3 regions of the Mesorhizobium sp. M1428 genome follow, and region 2 is predicted to be linked to each of the others. Evidence: predicted binding sites of a transcription regulator. Region 2 holds the regulator's gene; each other region holds the start of a gene.
The links. Region 2 encodes PhoB, which activates phosphate uptake and scavenging genes when phosphate is short. Its sites were predicted from a motif close to TGTCATNNANCTGTCAT; they were not measured.
Positions count from the first base shown of each region.

Region 1 (6,162 bases), on a different contig from region 2:
CGGGCAGCGAGAACGATGTGCAAGTCGCGCAACAGGCCGGACTCAAGCCCGGCAAGCAGCTTACGGTGGATCGCTGGATCGAAGCCGAGCGCTTCGGCCGCAGCTACGGACGGAGATGACGATAACTCTGGGATGGTCATGGAATTCTTCGCTCCGCGTTACCCCACCGCCCGGAATTCAGCCTCGGACCGTCCGTTCACTTCACCGACATGCTCGGCCCACCCTCGACCGCCAGCACCAGCCGACGGTTAGTGACCCTTGCCAGTTGTGCCAGCCGGCCGGCCGGCCGCTCGCCGTAAAGATCGGCCAGCGCTGCCGGCAGCACCAGCGCCAGCACGCCATTGCCGCGGTTTTCCCATTTCAACCGCGGCATGACGCCGGGCATTGCCGCGGTCAGCAAATAGACGACGCGCAGCAGCGCGGCCAGCACGCGGGCGCGCTCGAGGTAGCGCGGTGTCGCCAGCCCGCGGATTTCCGGAGCGGCTTCATTGAACACGCCCTCGTGGCGAAACAGGCTGACAAGCGCCAGGAAGGCGCGGCCGGGATGGTCGACGCCGATGAAGGAGGCATGGGCGATGATATTGAGCGATTGCTTGCCGCGATATTCGGGATGGGCGCGCCAGCCGATGTCGGCGAGCAGGCAGGCGGCGTGGCGGTAGCGCGCCTCATCCCTGGTTTCGTCGATGCCGAAGGCGGCGAAGGCCTTGCCGGTCCACTCGACAAGCTCATGCGCGTGGTCGACCGAGCGCGAGCGCAGGCGGGCAAGCTCTTCTGCCGCCGAGATCAGCGGATCGGCTTTCTGCTCGGCCTTGTCGAGCAGCGAATAGAGAAAGCCCTCGCGCACGCCCAGCGCCGAGACGATGATCTTCGACGGCTGCATCGCCGCCATGATCTCCTGCAGCACGATGGCGCCATAGGGCAGCAGCGAGCGGCGGTTCTTGGAGATGCCCTCGATGCCTTTGATCTTGTCGATCTCGGCCTTGGCGACCTGCCGGAGGAAATTCGCGGCGCTTTCGATGCCGATCTCGTAATGGTGCATGACGCCGAGCGGGTAGTTGGTCATTTCCATGTGCAGCCGGGCGAGGTTTCGCCAGGTGCCGCCGACCGTGTAGAACGCCCTGCCCTGCCCGCCCTTCAGCAATTTCGCCCGCGCCAGTTGCTCGCGCGTGATCCTTGCCGCCTGGGCCAGCGAGTTCTTCGCCATGTCCTGCAGGCGCAAGCCGCCCAACGGCAGCGTGATGCCGTCACCGATCGTCTCACCATCGATGTCGATCAGTTCGAGGCTGCCGCCGCCAAGGTCGCCGGCAATGCCGTTGGCCGGGTGGAACCCGGAGATCACGCCGAGTGCCGAATAATGGGCTTCCTCGCGGCCGCTCAGCACCTGGATCTCGGTCTTGAGCACATCCTCGGCGCGGTGGATGAAGTCGGGGCCGTTGACGGCCTCGCGAGCGGCGGCGGTCGCCAGCACATACATGCGCTCCGCGCCGGCCTGGTCGGAGAGCGCGCGGAAGCGGCGGAACTCTTCCATCGAGCGCGTCACCGCCTCGGGATCGAGTTTTCCGGTCGAAACGATGCCGCGGCCGAGGCCGGCCAGCATCTTTTCGTTGAACAGCAAGGTCGGCGAGCGCGCCAGCCCCTCATAGATGACAAGACGGATCGAGTTCGACCCGATATCGATGATGGACAGCGGTCGGCGGTCCTGGAGCCGGCCCTGGGACGCTGAAATCATCAGCCCGTCGCTGCGTTCTGTCTCTTGCGGCGTTTGAACTGCGCGATACGCTTGGGCGCATGCGACTTCAACGCATCGCCCCGTCCGGACAGGCTCGGATTAGTCATGAAATATTCCTGCGCGTTGAACGGTTCCTCGCCCTCTTCCAGCACGACGCGCCGGGAGGTTCCGTCAGCCAATACGTCGAAACTTTGCTGGTTGTCCATGATGTTGCCGAGCATGATCTGGCCGAGCACCTGCTCATGCACAGTTGGATTGGTGATCGGCACCATGGTCTCGACGCGGCGGTCGAGATTGCGCGGCATCAAATCGGCCGAGGAGATGTAGACGATCGCCCCGTCCGATGGCAGGCCGTGGCCGTTGCCGAAGCAGTAGATGCGGCTGTGCTCGAGGAAACGGCCGACGATCGACTTCACCCTGATGTTCTCCGATAGGCCGGGCACCTGCGGCCTCAGGCAGCAGATGCCGCGCACGACGAGATCGATCTCGACGCCGGCGCGGCTGGCATCGTAGAGCGCATCGATGACGATCGGATCGACCAGCGCATTCATCTTCATCCAGATGCGGGCCGGCCTGCCCTCCAGCGCGTGGCTGATCTCGTCCGAAATGTGCTGGAGGATGCGGTCGCGCAGCGTGAACGGCGAGATGGCCAGCCGCATCTGCTCGGCCGGCTCGGCATAGCCGGTGATGAAGTTGAACAATTGGGCGACATCGCGCGCGATTGTCGGGTCGGTGGTGAAGAAGGACAGGTCGGTGTAGATGCGGGCGGTGACCGGGTGGTAGTTGCCGGTGCCCAGATGCACGTAATTGCGCAGCCTCCCATCCTCGCGCCGCACCACCAGCGACATCTTTGCGTGGGTCTTCAGTTCGAGAAAGCCGAAAACGACCTGGACGCCGGCGCGCTCGAGGTCGCGCGCCCATCGGATGTTGGCCTCCTCGTCGAAACGCGCCTTGAGCTCGACCAGCGCCGTCACCGACTTGCCGGCCTCGGCGGCGTCGACCAGAGCGCGCACGATCGGGCTGTCGTTGGAGGTGCGGTAGAGCGTCTGCTTGATCGCCACCACTTCCGGGTCGGCCATTGCCTGGCGCAGGAACTGCACCACGACGTCGAAGGATTCATAGGGGTGGTGGACGATGATGTCCTTCTCGCGGATGGCGGCAAAGCAATCGCCGCCATGCTCGCGGATGCGCTCGGGAAAGCGCGGATTGTAGGGGGTGAATTTCAGATCGTCGCGGGCGACGGCGACGATCTCCGAAATCTGGCTGAGCGCCAGCGGACCGGTGAGCACGCTGATGCGGCTTGCCGAGACGCCAAGCTCGCCGGCAACGAAGTCGCGCAACTCGGGCGGCATCAGCATGTCGAATTCGATACGGATGACCGAACCGCGGCGGCGGCGCTTCAGCGCCGTCTCGAACAGCCGCACCAGATCCTCTGATTCTTCCTCGACCTCGATATCGCTGTCGCGGATGATGCGGAACGTGCCGGAGCCCTTGACCTCATAGCCTGGGAACAGCTTGCCGATATAAAGACCGACCGCCTCCTCGAGCGGGATGAAGCGGACATGGCGCTTGCGATCCGGCAAACGGATGAACCGCTTCAGCGCCATCGGCAGGCGCAAAAGCGCACTCATCTCCTCGCCGTTCTTGCGGTGGCGCAATTGCAGCGCCATCGAGAAACCGAGATTGGGAATGAACGGGAACGGATGCGCCGGATCGATCGACAACGGCGTCAGCACCGGAAATACCTGCTCCTGGAAATGGTCCTCCAGCCAGGCCTTCTCGTCCTTGCTCAGCGCCTCGCGAGTGATGCTCTCAATGCCTTCCTTGTCGAGCAGCAGCATCAGCGCCGAAAGGCTTTTTTGCTGGTCCTCCTGCAGGCGCTCGACCTCGCGCAGCAATTGTTCGAGCTGCTGCTCGGGCGTGCGGCCATCCGGGCTCTTCAGCACGATGCCCTCGCGCACCTGGCCGGCAAGACCGGCGACGCGGACCATGAAGAACTCGTCGAGATTGGCTGCCGATATCGACAGGAAGCGAACACGCTCGAGCAGCGGATGATTGGCGTTCAGCGACTCTTCGAGCACGCGCCGGTTGAATTGCAGCCAGGAAAACTCGCGGTTGACGAAGCGGTCGGGATTGCCGCCTTCGCGGCTCGCCGCCTCAACGGTGATGAATTCGTTCTGGACCGGCTTCAGTTCGTTCATGGTTTCCGCTCTTCCCACACCGTTCGACGACCACAGCCTTAACCGGCTTAACTTATCCTCTGACAGGCTTTTGCGACAGTTTCATTTCATCGATCTTGCAAAGAGACGGGTTATGATCCAGATGCAATCGATAAGATCAGGAGACGACGATGGCAGGCGGTTCCATTCCCCATTTCCAGAACGATGCGGGCTATCCGGCAATCGACATCGGCGTCAAGGAATTCATGTGCACCGGCGCCAATCCGCCTTTCGACCATCCGCATGTATTTCTCGACATGGGTGACGACAATGAAAAGGTCTGCCCCTACTGCTCGACGCTCTATCGCTATTCGCCGAAGCTGAAGGCCTTGGAAACGCAGCCGCCGGGCTGCCTCTATATCGACCAGGCCGCCTGATTCTTCCGCGATAAGCCTGATGCAGGAAACGCAGTGCCGGCAGGTGGTCATCGCCGGGGCGGGCGTCGCCGGGCTGAGCGCGGCACTGGCCTTCGCCGAGCGCGGCTATCGGATAAAACTGTTCGAACAGGCGCAGCACCTCGAGGCTGCCGGCGCCGGTATCCAGCTTTCACCCAACGCGACGCGCATCCTACGGCAGCTCGGCGTACTCGATCGGCTGCTGCCGACGGCGGTGCGGCCGGAGGCGGTCGTGCTCAAGGATGCCGCCACGCTGCGCGAGCTGGCGCGCGTACCGCTTGGCCAGGCGGCCGAAACGCGCTGGGGCGCGCCCTATCTCGTTGCCCACCGCGCGGATCTGCAGTCAGCGCTGATGGAGCGGATAGCCGAGCGGCCCGGCATCGAACTTGTCACCGGCGCTCTCGTCATCGGTGCCGCTGTCAAACCGCATGGCATCACCGCAACGGTAGAGGTTGCCGGCACGGCCATCAAAACGGAAGCATCGTTGCTGATCGGCGCGGATGGCGTCTGGTCTTCGGTGCGAGAAACGCTTGCCCGCAAGGCGGCCGAATTCGGTAGGAGCCGGTTTTCGGGCGAGCTTGCCTGGCGCGCCACGGTGGCCGCCGACAGCCCCGCCGGACAAGCCCTAAAGGTGATCGGTGCGCCCGATTGCGTTAGCGCATTCCTCTATCCCGGCTTCCATATGGTCGCTTATCCGGTCAGCCGTGGCACTGCCTTCAATCTCGCCGCCTTCACCAAGGGCAAGCGTATCGCCGAGGGCTGGTCGGGGCATGCCGACCCCGCCAGCCTCTCAAGCGCCATGCACGGTACCGCGCCGGCGCTGGTCCGTCTGGCGAGCGAAGCGGCACCATGGACGGCATGGCCGATCCACACCGTCGAGCAGCGGCGGTGGACGACGCCGCAAGGCATCGCGCTGATCGGCGATGCGGCGCACGCGATGACGCCGTTTGCCGCGCAGGGCGCGGCGATGGCGATCGAGGACGCGGCGACGCTTGCCGGCTTCGTTGCCGCTTCGCCAGCCGATCTTGAGCGGGCACTTGCCGCCTGGGAACAGGCGCGGCGGCCGCGCGTCGCCCAGGTTGCCCGCCGCGGCGCCGTCAATCGCCTCGCCTGGCATGCGGCCGGGCCGGTGGCGATGGTCCGCAACCTGTTCCTGGCGATGCGCTCACCCGAAAAGCTCGCCGCCGATCTCGACTGGCTCTATGGCTGGCGGGCGTTGGACGATGGCGCGCGATGATACGCACGACAGGCTGGCGGGACAGCGCCCCTCTCTGTCCTGCCGGACATCTCCCCCAATTGGGGGGAGATTGGCCATCACATTGGCTTTCGCCAATCTTCAAGGTTGCATGACCTGGCAAGGCGCCGAAGCCGCTAATCTCCCCCCTCGTGGGGGAGATGTCCGATAGGACAGAGTGGCGCGCGAAGGATCGCGGCTCTGATCGGCTGGAAACGCCCGGTCAATTGTAAAGCCGCATCGACAGGCCGAGTGAGGCCGGCAGCGGATTCCACCATCCGGTGCGCAGGCCGGCCGTGCGCAGTGCCGCCGCCGTCCGGGTGTTGCAGCCGATCAGCGAATTGAAATGACCATTGGCTTCGAAGAAACGATCGAAGCGGGAATAGGCCGCATTCTCGATCAGGATGGCCCCGTTCGGCCCCTGCTGGAAACTTGCCGCAATGTAATCGAGCAGCGCGGTAAAGCGTTCGTCGCCGATATCGAAGCCGGCGACGTCGGGATGCGGCTCGGCGATTTCGCCGGAAATGTCGACATGCATCACCGAGGCATCGACGGTCAGCGCCTTCATCACCGGCACTGCCTTCA
Region 1 covers NZ_JAMYKT010000014.1:140,218-146,379, forward strand. The annotation lists partial or broken gene NKG60_RS20595 (serine hydrolase domain-containing protein) at 1-140, opposite strand, end outside; gene ppx (exopolyphosphatase) at 197-1,729, opposite strand; gene NKG60_RS20605 (RNA degradosome polyphosphate kinase) at 1,729-3,930, opposite strand; gene NKG60_RS20610 (zinc-finger domain-containing protein) at 4,080-4,325, shown strand; gene NKG60_RS20615 (FAD-dependent monooxygenase) at 4,345-5,580, shown strand; gene NKG60_RS20620 (TIGR02117 family protein) at 5,801-6,162, opposite strand, start outside.
Region 1: NKG60_RS20605 (RNA degradosome polyphosphate kinase) is a predicted target of PhoB. The motif match lies at 4,003-4,019, and genes of this name have one in related genera.

Region 2 (6,162 bases):
TCATCAACCATGCCATGCCGCGCCAGACCAGCAGGCCGCCCAGCGTCACGATGAAGGCCGGAACCTCGAGATAGGCGATGATAAAGCCCTGGAACGCGCCGATCAGGAGGCCGAGCGCCACGCCGGCAGCCAGCGCGATGATCCATATCCAGGGATTTCCAAGCTGGAACTCCATGACGCGGATGAGGAATTCGGCCTGCGCCACGCCCATCACCATGCCGATCACGCCTTCGACGGAGCCGACCGAAAGATCGATGTTGCGCATCACGATGACCAGCACCATGCCGGTCGCCATGATCGCGACCGAGGAGGTCTGCACCGACAAGTTCCAGAGATTGCGCGGCGTGAGGAAAAGCCCACCCGAGAGTATGTGGATCCCGACCCAGATGACCAGCAGCGCGCCGACCATGCCGAGCATGCGCGTGTCGAGTTCGGTTGCCTTGAGAAATCGGGCAACGATGCCGAGCTCGGATTCACGCGCCCGGTCTGCCGTGCTGTCGACCGGCGTGTTGGAAGTCGTGTCGGTCATCATGTTTCTCCCGCCGGGTTGCCGTCTGCCGCGGATGCCGGAAGCGGCCTAGAAGTTATCCGCCGGAAGCGGAAAAACAACTCTTGTTGAAAAAACGCCGCGGCGAGCGGCCGCGGCGTTCGGACGTCTCGGAAACGTCGGCTCAGTTGCAGACTGCAACAGTGCCCGCCGCCACGCCGGCGCAGACCTCTTCTTTCTTGATCCAGCCGGCGTCGATGACGACGTTGAGGTTATCCTTGGTGATGGCGACCGGGGTCAGGAACAGCGACTTGACGGTATTGCCGCCGGGCGTGGTGAAATCCTTCACGCCGGCAATGTCGGTCATCTGCTTGCCGTCGGCCAGTTGCGAGGCGATCTCGGCGGCGTTCTTGCCGAGCTCGCGCGCATCCTTCCACACCGACACAGTCTGTGTGCCGAGCGCGATGCGGTTCAGCGCGGCGTGGTCGCCGTCCTGGCCCGAGACCGGAACAGATCCAGCCAACCCTTGCGCCGTCAATGCTGCGACGACGCCGCCGGCAGTACCGTCATTGGCCGCGACCACTGCATCGACCTTGTTGTCGTTCGCCGTCAGGAACTGTTCCATGTTTTTCTGGGCGTTGGCCGGCAGCCAGCCGTCGGTATAGGCCTCGCCGACATTCTTGATCTTGCCGCTGTCGATAGCGTCCTTCAGCACTTCCATCGAACCGGCAAACAGGAAATCGGCATTCGGATCGGCACCCGAGCCCTTGATGAAGACGTAGTTGCCTTCCGGCTTCACCTTGAACACTTCGCGGGCCTGCATGCGGCCGACTTCCTTGTTGTCAAAGGTCAGGTAAAAGACGTCCTTGTTCTCGATCAGCCGGTCGTAGCCGACAACCGGAATACCTTCGTCCAGCGCCTTCTGCACGGCCGGCCCGATGGCCGAGGCGTCCTGCGCAAGGATGATCAGTGCGTTGGCGCCCTGCGAGATCAGGCTCTCGACGTCGGTGAGCTGCTTGCCGGGGTTGGACTGCGCGTCGGCGGAAATATACTTGTCGCCGGCGGCCTCGATGGCCGCCTTCATTGCGGCCTCGTCGGTCTTCCAGCGCTCTTCCTGGAAGTTCGACCAGGAAACGCCGATGACCTTGTCTTTAGCCTGCGCCACCGACGCCAGCGCCAGCGTCATGGCGACACCCGCCAGAATGGCGGTCGTGAATTTCTTCATCATATCCTCCCTGCGCCGCGTACGGCGTGACCAATTGGCTCAAAGACCAGCTTAGAAGCTCTAATTTTTTCGAGCCTCGAAAAAATACTGGCCCGATCTCCGGCTGCTGTCAACATCGATTCTGATGGATTTTGATGACTTTGCGAGTTTTTTCGAGCGTCGGAATAAACGATGACAGCGCCACCCGCATCTGACACTATTTGCCTGCATCCGACACTGTTTGTCGGACATTACCGACGGCTTCCGGTTCATGAGCGGCCGCGGCAACCGGGAGGAAAGCAAAACGATGTCGGTCGGAATCCGCCATGACGATTTGCGCCGGCGCAACCGGGCGATGGTGATCTCGGCGGTGCGCCGGGCCGGCCAGCCATCGCGTACTGAGATCGCAGCAACCACCGGCCTCAGCCATTCGACCATATCGGCGATCTCCTCCGACCTGATACGGGAAGGCATCCTCGCCGAGAGCAAGGCAAGCGAGCCCGTTTCGTTGAAACGCGGTCGTCCGCAGGTCGGCCTCGCCCTCAACCCGGAAGCTGCGGCGGTGTTGACCGTGGTGTTGTCGCTGAATTTCCTGTCGGCCGCCATTATCGACTATGCGGGACAGGTGGTCGCCGAGGAACAGCGCCGGCTGGACACGCTGACCATGCCGCGCGACGAACTGATCCGCGAATGCATGGCCATCGTCCGGCGCCGACTTGAGGATCCAGACCTTGACGTCCGCAGTGTCGCCCGCATCGCCCTAGCTATCCAGGGCATTACCGACTCCCCTGCACGCGCCATGCTGTGGTCGCCGATCACGCCGCAGACCGACATTGCCTTTGCCGACATGCTGGAGGACGAATTCGGCATCCCGGCAACGGTGGAGAACGACTGCAATATGATGGCGGTGGCTCTGCGCTGGCGCAAGCCGGACCGCTATCGCGACGACTTCATCGCCATCCTGCTTTCGCATGGCATCGGCATGGGGCTAGTGTTGAAGGGCGAGCTGTTCACCGGCACGCATTCCTCGGGCGGCGAGTTTGGCCACATGATCCATCGTCCAGGCGGCGCGCTCTGCCGTTGCGGACGACGCGGCTGCATCGAGGCCTATGCCGGCAACTACGCCATCTGGCGCAACGCCAGGCAGATGAGCGAAGACAGCGAACCGGTCGCCGACGTCAGCGACGCCGACATGCGCGCCCTGGCGGCCCGGGCGCGCGAGAAAGATGGGCCGGAACGCGAGGCCTACTGCAAGGCCGGCGAAGCGCTGGGTTTCGGTCTCGGCTCGCTGTTCGCGCTGATCGATCCGGCACCGGTCGCGATGGTCGGCGCCAGTGCCGCCGCCTTCGATCTGATCGAGCCGGCCTTGCGCAAGGCAATCGCACAGACCGCCGGCGGCCAGCATTCCGGCTCGATCTCTTTCGACACTGAGCCGAACGAATTGCCGCTGATCCGCGAAGGCTGCGCGATGCGGGCGTTAAGCTTCGTCGACCAGGAGATTTTCGCGCCGGGCGCGCAAATGAGGCCCGGCGTCCGAAAGAACGTCGCCTGACCAGGCGGATCAATCTTCCCTGATCGCATAACCGGCACCGCGGATGGTGCGGATGACATCCGGCATGCGGCCGTTATTGACGGCTTTGCGCAGCCGGCCGACATGGACGTCCACTGTGCGTTCGTCGATGTAGATCGTCTCGCCCCAGACATTATCGAGCAACTGGCTGCGCGAGAAGACGCGGCCCGGATGCCGCATCATAAACTCCAGCAGCCGGAATTCGGTCGGTCCGAGCCTGATCTCGCTCTTCTTGCGATAGACCCTGTGCGATTCGCGATCGAGCACGATGTCGCCGACCTTCAGCACGCTGGACAGCACTTCCGGCTTGGCGCGGCGCAGCAGCGCCTTGACCCTGGCCATGAATTCCGGTGTAGAAAACGGTTTGACCAGATAGTCGTCGGCGCCGGTCGAAAGACCGCGCACCCGGTCGCTCTCCTCGCCGCGCGCGGTCAGCATGATGATCGGCAGCCGCTCGGTTTCGGGGCGCACCCGCAACCGGCGGCAGAGCTCGATGCCGGAAACCGCTGGTATCATCCAGTCGAGCACCAGAAGGTCGGGCACATTCTCCTGCAAACGGATCTCGGCTTCGTCGCCGCGTGTCACCACCTCGACCTGGTAGCCTTCGGATTCGAGATTGTAGCGGAGCAGCACACCCAACGGCTCCTCGTCCTCCACCACCATTACTCGTGGTGCGATCATCAGCTGGGCACCCCCATCATGTCACCGGCGCGGACATTGTCGTTTCGTCCTGCTTCGGACGATTGACCGGCAATTGCTCGCCGGTCAGCACATAATACGCATTTTCGGCGATGTTGGTGACATGGTCGCCGATCCGCTCCAGATTCTTGGCGCAGAACAGCAGGTGCGTGCAAGCGGTGATGTTGCGCGGATCTTCCATCATGTAGGTCAATAGCTCGCGGAACACGGACGTGTATTTGACGTCAATGCGCTCGTCGGCGGCACGCAGCTTGGCCAACGCGGCCGCATCGCCTGCAGCATACTCCTCGATGACGCCCTGCACCTGGATGAGCACCAGCTGCGCCATCGCGTCGATGGAATGCGACAAGTCGCGCGGCGTGACGCTGAGGCCGACCGCACTCACACGCTTGGCGATATTCTTGGCAAGGTCGCCGATGCGTTCGAGGTCGCCGGCCATGCGGATCGCTCCGACCACATGGCGAAGATCGTGGGCCATCGGCTGGCGTTTGGCGATCAGGGTGATGGCGCGGTCGTCCAGTTCGCGTTGACGCGCATCCATGATGGCGTCGTCGGAAACGACGCGTTGCGCCAACACGTTGTCGGAATTCAACAGGGCCTTGGTCGCCCCGCCGACCATCGAACCGGCGAGGTCGGCCATGTCGCGGATCAGCTTGCTGATCTGCTCGAGATCCTCGTCGAAAGAAGCGACTGTGTGTTCGCCCATGGTCCTGTCCTCATATGCATGATCGGAACGGCTCAGCCGAAGCGGCCGGTGATATAATCCTGCGTGCGCTTCTCGCGGGGCGACGTGAAGATCTTCTCGGTCCGGTCGAACTCGACCAGTTCACCCAGATACATGAAGGCGGTCTGGCGCGACACGCGCGCCGCCTGCTGCATGTTGTGGGTGACGATGACGATCGTGTAGTCGGCTTGCAATTCGTCGATCAGTTCCTCGATCTTGGCGGTCGACAATGGGTCGAGTGCGGACGCCGGTTCGTCGAGCAGAATGACTTCCGGCTTCACGGCCACGGTGCGGGCGATACAGAGCCGCTGCTGCTGGCCGCCGGACAGGCTCAAGCCGCTGGCGTTGAGTTTGTCCTTGACCTCGCTCCACAGCGCGGCGCGCTTCAACGCCTGTTCGACGCGGCCGTCCATCTCGGACTTGCCGAGGTTTTCGTAGAGCCTGACGCCGAAGGCGATGTTCTCGTAGATCGACATCGGGAACGGCGTCGGCTTCTGGAACACCATGCCGATCTTGGTCCTGAGGAGGTTGAGATCCTGCGACCGGTCGAGAATGTTTTTGCCGTCGAGCAGCACCTGGCCCTCGGCTGTCTGTTTCGGGTAGAGCTCATAGATGCGGTTGAACACACGCAGCAGCGTCGATTTCCCGCAGCCCGAAGGCCCAATGAAGGCCGTGACGCTGCGCTCGGGCAGCGACAGGCTGATGTCCTTTAGCGCCTTGCTCTGGCCGTAGTAGAAGTTGAGGTTCTTGACCTCGATCTTCGTCTTCTCGGCGACCGTTTCGGTCATCGTCATGTCCGGGGACAACATCTGTGTCATCTGTCCTCTCTGCGTCCGGTAAGGCTGCGGGCGAGGATGCTCAAGCCCAGAACCGTCAGGGTGATTATGAGTGCGCCGGTCCACGCCAGTTGCTGCCATTCCTCGTAAGGGCTGAGAGCGAACTGGAAGATGGTCACCGGCAGGCTGGCCATCGGCGCGTTGATATTGCTGCTCCAGAACTGGTTGTTGAGCGCGGTGAAGAGCAGCGGCGCCGTCTCGCCGGAAATGCGCGCTATCGCCAGCAATATGCCGGTGACGATGCCGGATAATGCGGCGCGGTAGGCGACCGAACGGATCACCACCCAGCGCGGCGCGCCGATCGCGGCACCGGCTTCACGTAATGCGTTCGGCACCAGGTTGAGCATGTCTTCGGTGGTGCGCACGACCACCGGAATGACCAGGATGGCAAGCGCAACGGCGCCGGCAATGGCCGAGAAATGCCCCATTGGCCGCACCATCAACTCATAGACGAACAAGCCGATGATGATCGACGGCGCCGACAACAGGATGTCGTTGATGAAGCGGACGACGGTGGTGATGCGCGAGAAACGTCCATATTCGGCCATGTAGGTTCCCGCCAGCACGCCGATCGGCGTGCCGACGACAACAGCGATGATCGTCATCAGCAGGCTTCCCGCAATGGCATTGAGCAGGCCGCCG
Region 2 covers NZ_JAMYKT010000017.1:51,795-57,956, reverse strand. The annotation lists gene NKG60_RS22510 (sugar ABC transporter permease) at 1-529, opposite strand, end outside; gene xylF (D-xylose ABC transporter substrate-binding protein) at 672-1,712, opposite strand; gene NKG60_RS22500 (ROK family protein) at 1,999-3,243, shown strand; gene phoB (phosphate regulon transcriptional regulator PhoB) at 3,253-3,942, opposite strand; gene phoU (phosphate signaling complex protein PhoU) at 3,959-4,666, opposite strand; gene pstB (phosphate ABC transporter ATP-binding protein PstB) at 4,699-5,502, opposite strand; gene pstA (phosphate ABC transporter permease PstA) at 5,499-6,162, opposite strand, start outside.

Region 3 (6,162 bases), on a different contig from region 2:
GAAGCCGACGCCGGAGGCGGCGATGCGGCCGATCCGGTCCCAGCGCCCGGCGCCGACATTTTGCGCCGCCATGGACGACACCGCGGCGCCGATGGCGAGTGCCGGCATCTGGATATAGGTCCAGAGCTGTGCGGCTATGCCGTAGGCGGCTGCGACCTGCGAGCCGTACGAATTGACCATGCCCATCACCGTCAGAGCCGCGGACGAGACGACGATCATCTGCAGGCCCATCGGCACGCCCTTGAAGACGACAAGTCGCAGCAGCGCCGGGTCCGGCCGCAGCAGAGCAAGATTGGCGCCGGCCAGCCGCAGCGGGTGCTTGCGCGCATAAAGCACGATCAGGATGGCAACCACGCTTACCGTCTGGCCGATCAGCGTCGAGGCGGCCGAGCCGGCGATGCCGAGTTCGGGGAACGGGCCGATGCCGAGGATGAGCAACGGGTTCAAAATGACGTCGAGCACGACGGCCAGCGCCATGAAGAGGAAAGGCGTGCGCGAGTCGCCGGCGCCGCGCAGCACTGTCATGACGAAGGAGAGCAGGTTCATCATCGGCACGGCCAGGAAGATGATGCGCAGATAGGAGCGCGCCAGCGGCAAAGCATCGGCCGGCGTGCCGAGTGCATCGAGGATCGCATCGACCCAGATCCAGCCGCAGACCGCGAACACCACCGAGACGAGGAAGAAGAAGGTGGCGCTGGTGCCGACGATGCGCCGGGCTTCGGGCAGGTCACGAGCGCCGACGGATTGCGCGACCAGGATGGTCGCCGCCATGCCGATGCCGAAGACGGTGCCGAGGATGAGAAACAGCACGAGGTTTGCATTGGACGTGGCGGTCAGCGCCGCTTCACCGAGGAAACGACCGACCCACACGGCATTGATCGAGCCGTTGAGCGACTGCAGCACATTGGAGCCGAGCACCGGCAGGGCAAACAGCAAAAGGGTGCGCGGGATAGGCCCACTGGTGAGGTCGCCGGTCCGCCGGCGCGGGGGCATGTTGTCGTCCATGGCAGGCAACTCGGCGAAGGCTTGTCTTGAGTCCGCAATGATTGCCGATTTAACGGGAGAGGTCGATGCGGCGTCGCAAATTCCGCCTGGCGTGCCTTGATCTAAGCATTTCTCAAACCTTCCGGAATCGTATATTGATCCTGCACGCGTGGGGCCGCATTTCCTGGATCTCATGGGCAAGCCGGGGGGCTCATGTCCGATATTCCGTTGTTTTTTGAGCGCCTGAACCGGCGCGCCTTTCTCGGTGCATCGGCTCTGGGCGCGGCCTCCGTGGCTCTTTCGGCGTGCACCACGACGGACGTGGCGGCGCCGCCGGTGACAGCGGCGCCAAGCGAGCCGGCTTTCGGCGATGCCGCAAGCATGTATGCGGCGCGCGTCGACGAGGGCTATCAACTGCCGGCAATACCGGTAGCCAAGATCGATCCGAAATTCGTCCGCCAAATCGTGTCCGATCCGACCGGTGAAAAACCGGGCACGATCGTCGTCGATACTTCCGAGCACTTCCTCTACCTGGTGCGCGACGGCGGCAAGGCAATTCGCTACGGCGTCAGCCTCGGCAAGGCCGGTTTCGGATGGACCGGCAGTGCCGTGGTTCAGGCGAGAAAGAAGTGGCCGGTGTGGACGCCGCCGCCGGAAATGATCCAGCGCCGGCCGGAACTGGCGAAATACAAGGACGGCATGCCGCCCGGTCCGCACAGCCCGCTGGGCGCCCGCGCGCTGTATCTCTTCCGCGACGGCAAGGACACGATGTACCGGCTGCACGGCACACCGGAGTGGGATTCCATTGGGAGGAACGCTTCATCCGGCTGTGTGCGCTTCATGAATCAGGACATTATCGACCTCTACAGCCGCGTCGACGGCGTCGCGCCGGTCTTCGTGCGCCCGAACCTGTCGGCCGCCGGGAAGATCGCCGCCGTGTCGAACAGGACGGCTGAGCCGATCGATGCCGGCGTGCCAAGGGACGCGGAGATGCTGAAGTGAGTGCCCTCGTGCCGCAACCCCGTTTCACGGCGCATTGATCCTTTAAGACCATTTCTTGCGCGGGCGAGCCGCAACTGAAGCGCACGACCGTTCAATCGCCGGCTCAGGCGGACGCGTTCGGCGCGTCCGCCTGTATGGGTGCCGCTACTTCTTGGCGAGGCCGGGAATCGTGACCTGATAAACCAGGAACATGGTGTCGACATCGGCGCCATCCTCGGCCTTGTAGGCCGCGCCGACCTGGAAACCGTCCTGGGTGAGGAAGTCGTTGTCATTGGCGACGAACAGAAAATAGTCGTCGGGCAGCTTTGGATCGAGGACGCTCACCACCGACATCGCCTCCCACTTCTCTGAGAGGTTGTTGCGGTCGTTGGGCGCGCCATTGTGCAGCCCGAAGCGGCCGAGCTCGCTCTTGTCGTTGATGTCGATGAACGGCGTCAGCTTGGCGGGCGTCACCGATGCATCGAGCTCACCCTTGGGCGCAACCGGCTTGTCCTTGTCGAACTCTGTGCCGGCGATATCGGTTGCCGCCGACACATCGACGATGCTGATCTCGCGATGGAGCGAAGTGTCGCCCTTCAGCCCTTGGCCGTTGCCGCTGTCGCGCGCCAGCATCAGGAAGGTCTTGTCCGACAGCGCCACGATTTCGCTCTGCGCGGCGATCTTGGTTTTGCCCTTGGCATCGGTGAACACCGGCAGCGGCACGACATATTCATGCGCGAGCTTGAGTTGGTCAGGATCCGAAGCATCGTAGACCAGCGCGCGCGTGTTCCGGCGCGTCGAGGGCGAATCGCCGCCATCTTGTCTGGGTGCCGACTGCAGCACGGCGATCAGGAACTTGCCGTCGGGCGTCAGTGCCATGCCTTCAAGGCCCTGGTTGTTCTGGCGGCCGGTTTCGGGATCCTTCGGATCTGGGTCCGCCGCGCCAGGTCCCGGATTGTCGGACGCGAAGTTCGGCGTGCCATGACGCATCGGGACAAGCGCCGCCGGCGGCTGCGTTGCCGACATCAGACGCCCATTGGCGGAGAAGCGATAGATGTTCGGGCCGTATTCGTCCGAGATGAACATGGTGCCGTCGGGCAGCCGCACGATCGCCTCGTTGTCGAGCGCAAGCTTGCCGTTGGCTTCGGGCAGGATCGGCATGTCGTCGGCCGCGGCGCGCACGCCGTTGAGCGGATCGAGGCCGGTTGCGTCGGCGCCCTTGTCGTCGGTCAAAAGCATGGTGTCGGCTAAGGTTGCCTTGAGGCCCGACTGTTCCTGCCCGGCGGCTGGTGTGGCACCCGGCGCGGCCGGCGCGAACTCGATGGCGATCGTGTTGAAACGCGAGCGATAGTCGGTGGTGCCGACGACATTGTAGCCGCGATCCGGCAGCAGCCAAAGCGAGCCCTTGTAGCCGTCCGCCCCATGGGTCCAGCCGGCAGCATCGATCGACATGCCGGAGCCGGACCCAAACGTCTCGCCGAACTTGTCCTTCTGGCTGGCCGGGATGCGGCCGACACCGACTAGGCCCTTGTTGACGAAGCTGACGCCGCCGACTGTCGCGGCGTTTTCAGCCAAGGCCGGGGTCAAGGCGGTGAACATCGCCAGCGCGACGGCGAGGGACGCGGTTCGGTGCAGGTTTTTCATGGATATCCTCCTTGAGACAAAGCTGCCGGGATCTGAAAAGGCGTCGCGTCGCATCAAGGACGCCGCGTAAGCCTTCGGAGAAGCGATCTAGGACGCGAACGTGATACTTGCGTGACAGTGCCGCGCTTGCTTGTCCCCCGTGGTCGCAACTGGCCTGGGTATGGCGAATTCGTCGTCGCCGAGCGAGCCATTAACAACTTTACAAGTAATCATTCTTGTGTAAAGTTATGACAATGAAAGGACCCCGATGACCGCCTATCGTTTCGCCACCCGCCTCAATTCCTTTGCCTCGCGGCCACAGTCCGAGTGGCCCGATCTTGTCGGCAAACCGTCCATGCTGCAAATGGCGGCACGTGCGGCGAAGGTTGCGGAGTTGACCGATCTCGACCTCAACTTTCCCGACCATGTCGATGAAAAACCTGCGGAAATGGCGCGCAAACTCGGCGATTTCGGGCTTTCGATCAATGGCTTCGCCATGCGCTACTACTCTAACCCGGCTTTCAAGCTCGGCGCCTTCACCAACCCGGATCCTTCCGTTCGCCGCGAGGCCATCGACCTGACCAAGGCCGGCATCGACGCCGCGCGCGATGCCGGCGCCAGCCTGATGACATTGTGGTTGGGGCAGGATGGCTTCGACTACGCCTTCCAAGCTGACTACGCAACACTCTGGCAACACGAAATCGATGGCATTCGTGAAGTAGTGGCGCATGACCCGGGCTGTCAGATCAGCCTTGAATACAAACCCAACGAGCCGCGCTCCTACAGCCTGATGCCCGATGCGGCGACGACATTGCTGGCGATCCGCGAGATCGGCCTGCCCAATCTCGGCGTGACGCTCGATTTCGCGCATGTGCTCTATGCCGACGAGCAGCCGGCCTTTGCCGCAGCACTCGTGGCGCGCCATAGCAAGCTGCTCGGCGTGCATCTCAACGACGGCTACGCCAAGCGCGACGACGGCCTGATGGTCGGCGCAGTGCACACGCTGCAGACGATCGAGCTGCTCAGGCAGATCCGCCGCGACGGCTATGCCGGGGCAATCTACTTCGACACGTTCCCCGACATGACCGGGCTCGACCCGGTCCACGAATGCGAAGTCAACATCGCGACTGTCAAGCGCATGCTGCGCGTCGTCGATCGGCTGGAAAAGGACAATCGCCTATCCACTGCCATCGACCGTCAGGACGCGGTCGCCTCGCAGGCCATAATCCAGGAAGCCATGCTCGGGCCGGACAGCTGAGGCCGGGGCCATCACTGTTTTCAACAAGGGAGGAAAGACCATGAAATTTCTGCTTGCCACCGCTACCGCTGCACTGATGGCGCTGTCCGTAGGGTCCTCGTTTTCCGCGGACCTCGCGCCGCTCAATTCCGACACCGAGAAGGATCGCATCGACTGGTCGCAGCTCGAGGCCAAGTTCGGGGCTTTCCCCAAGCTGCCCGAGGGCACCAAGGCGGGTGCGGTCTCCAAGACGCTGACCAACGAATACTGGCGCTCGCTGGGAGAGGGCTACAAGTCGTTCGGCGACCGCACCGGCGTACCCGTCGTCTACCAAGCGGCGCAAAGCGAGGGCGACCAGCTCGGGCAGCTCACCATCGCCGAAGGCCTGGTCACGCAAGGCTACAACGTGCTTCTCGTCTCGCCGCAGACCGACTCCAACTTGCAGCCGATCATGGAACAGGCCAAGGCAGCCAATGTGCCGGTGGTTAACGTCAATGACGCGGTCATCCCGCAGGCCGAGCACTATGTCGGCAATGTCCAGCGCGACAACGGCGTGCGCGTCGCCAAATGGTTCATCAAGAACCGGCCGGATGGCGGCAAGGTTGCCATCGTCGAAGGCCAGGCCGGCGTCTACGCCGCCGTCCAGCGCACCGACGGCTTCAAGACCACCATCACCGAGGCTGGCAAATTCGAGGTCGTCGCCAGCGTCCCCGGCAACTGGGATCGCCAGACCTCCTACGACGCGGCCACCAACATCCTGCAGCAGCACCCCGACCTGATCGGCTTCTATGCCAACAATGACGGCATGGCGCTGGGCATCGTCGAAGCGGTCAAGGCCGCCGGCCTGCAGGACAAAGTCGCCGTCTTCGGCACCGACGGGATTTCCGACGCTTATGCCTCGATCCGCGCCGGCGAGCTGACCGGTACCGTCGATTCTTTCCCGGTGCTGACCGGCGAGGTGGCGCTGGAATCGGCGCTGCGGCTGGTGGCCGGGCAGAAGCTGCCGCGCGTCGTCGCCACGCCGCAGGCGCTGATCACCAAGGACAATGCCGACCGTTACTCAGGCGGTGGCGATTCCGTGCGCAAGGCGCTGCTCGAGGACGCGGCAGTGGGCCAATAGAGCAGGGGCGGCGGGTGCCGGCCTTGGGTCGGCACCTTTGCCTGGAGAACTGAAGCAATGCCAGCGCGGCTGCAATTCGAGAGCATTTCCAAGCTGTTTCCGGCCGTACGGGCGCTGAGCGATGTGTCCTTTTCGGTCGGCGCCGGCGAAATCCATGGCCTGCTTGGCGAAAACGGTGCCGGCAAGTCGACGCTGCTGCGCATCCTGTCAGGCGTCT
Region 3 covers NZ_JAMYKT010000001.1:223,852-230,013, forward strand. The annotation lists gene NKG60_RS01080 (MATE family efflux transporter) at 1-1,005, opposite strand, end outside; gene NKG60_RS01085 (L,D-transpeptidase) at 1,198-1,986, shown strand; gene NKG60_RS01090 (esterase-like activity of phytase family protein) at 2,131-3,609, opposite strand; gene NKG60_RS01095 (TIM barrel protein) at 3,857-4,846, shown strand; gene NKG60_RS01100 (sugar ABC transporter substrate-binding protein) at 4,887-5,945, shown strand; gene NKG60_RS01105 (sugar ABC transporter ATP-binding protein) at 6,003-6,162, shown strand, end outside.
Region 3: NKG60_RS01090 (esterase-like activity of phytase family protein) is a predicted target of PhoB. The motif match lies at 3,710-3,726, and genes of this name have one in related genera.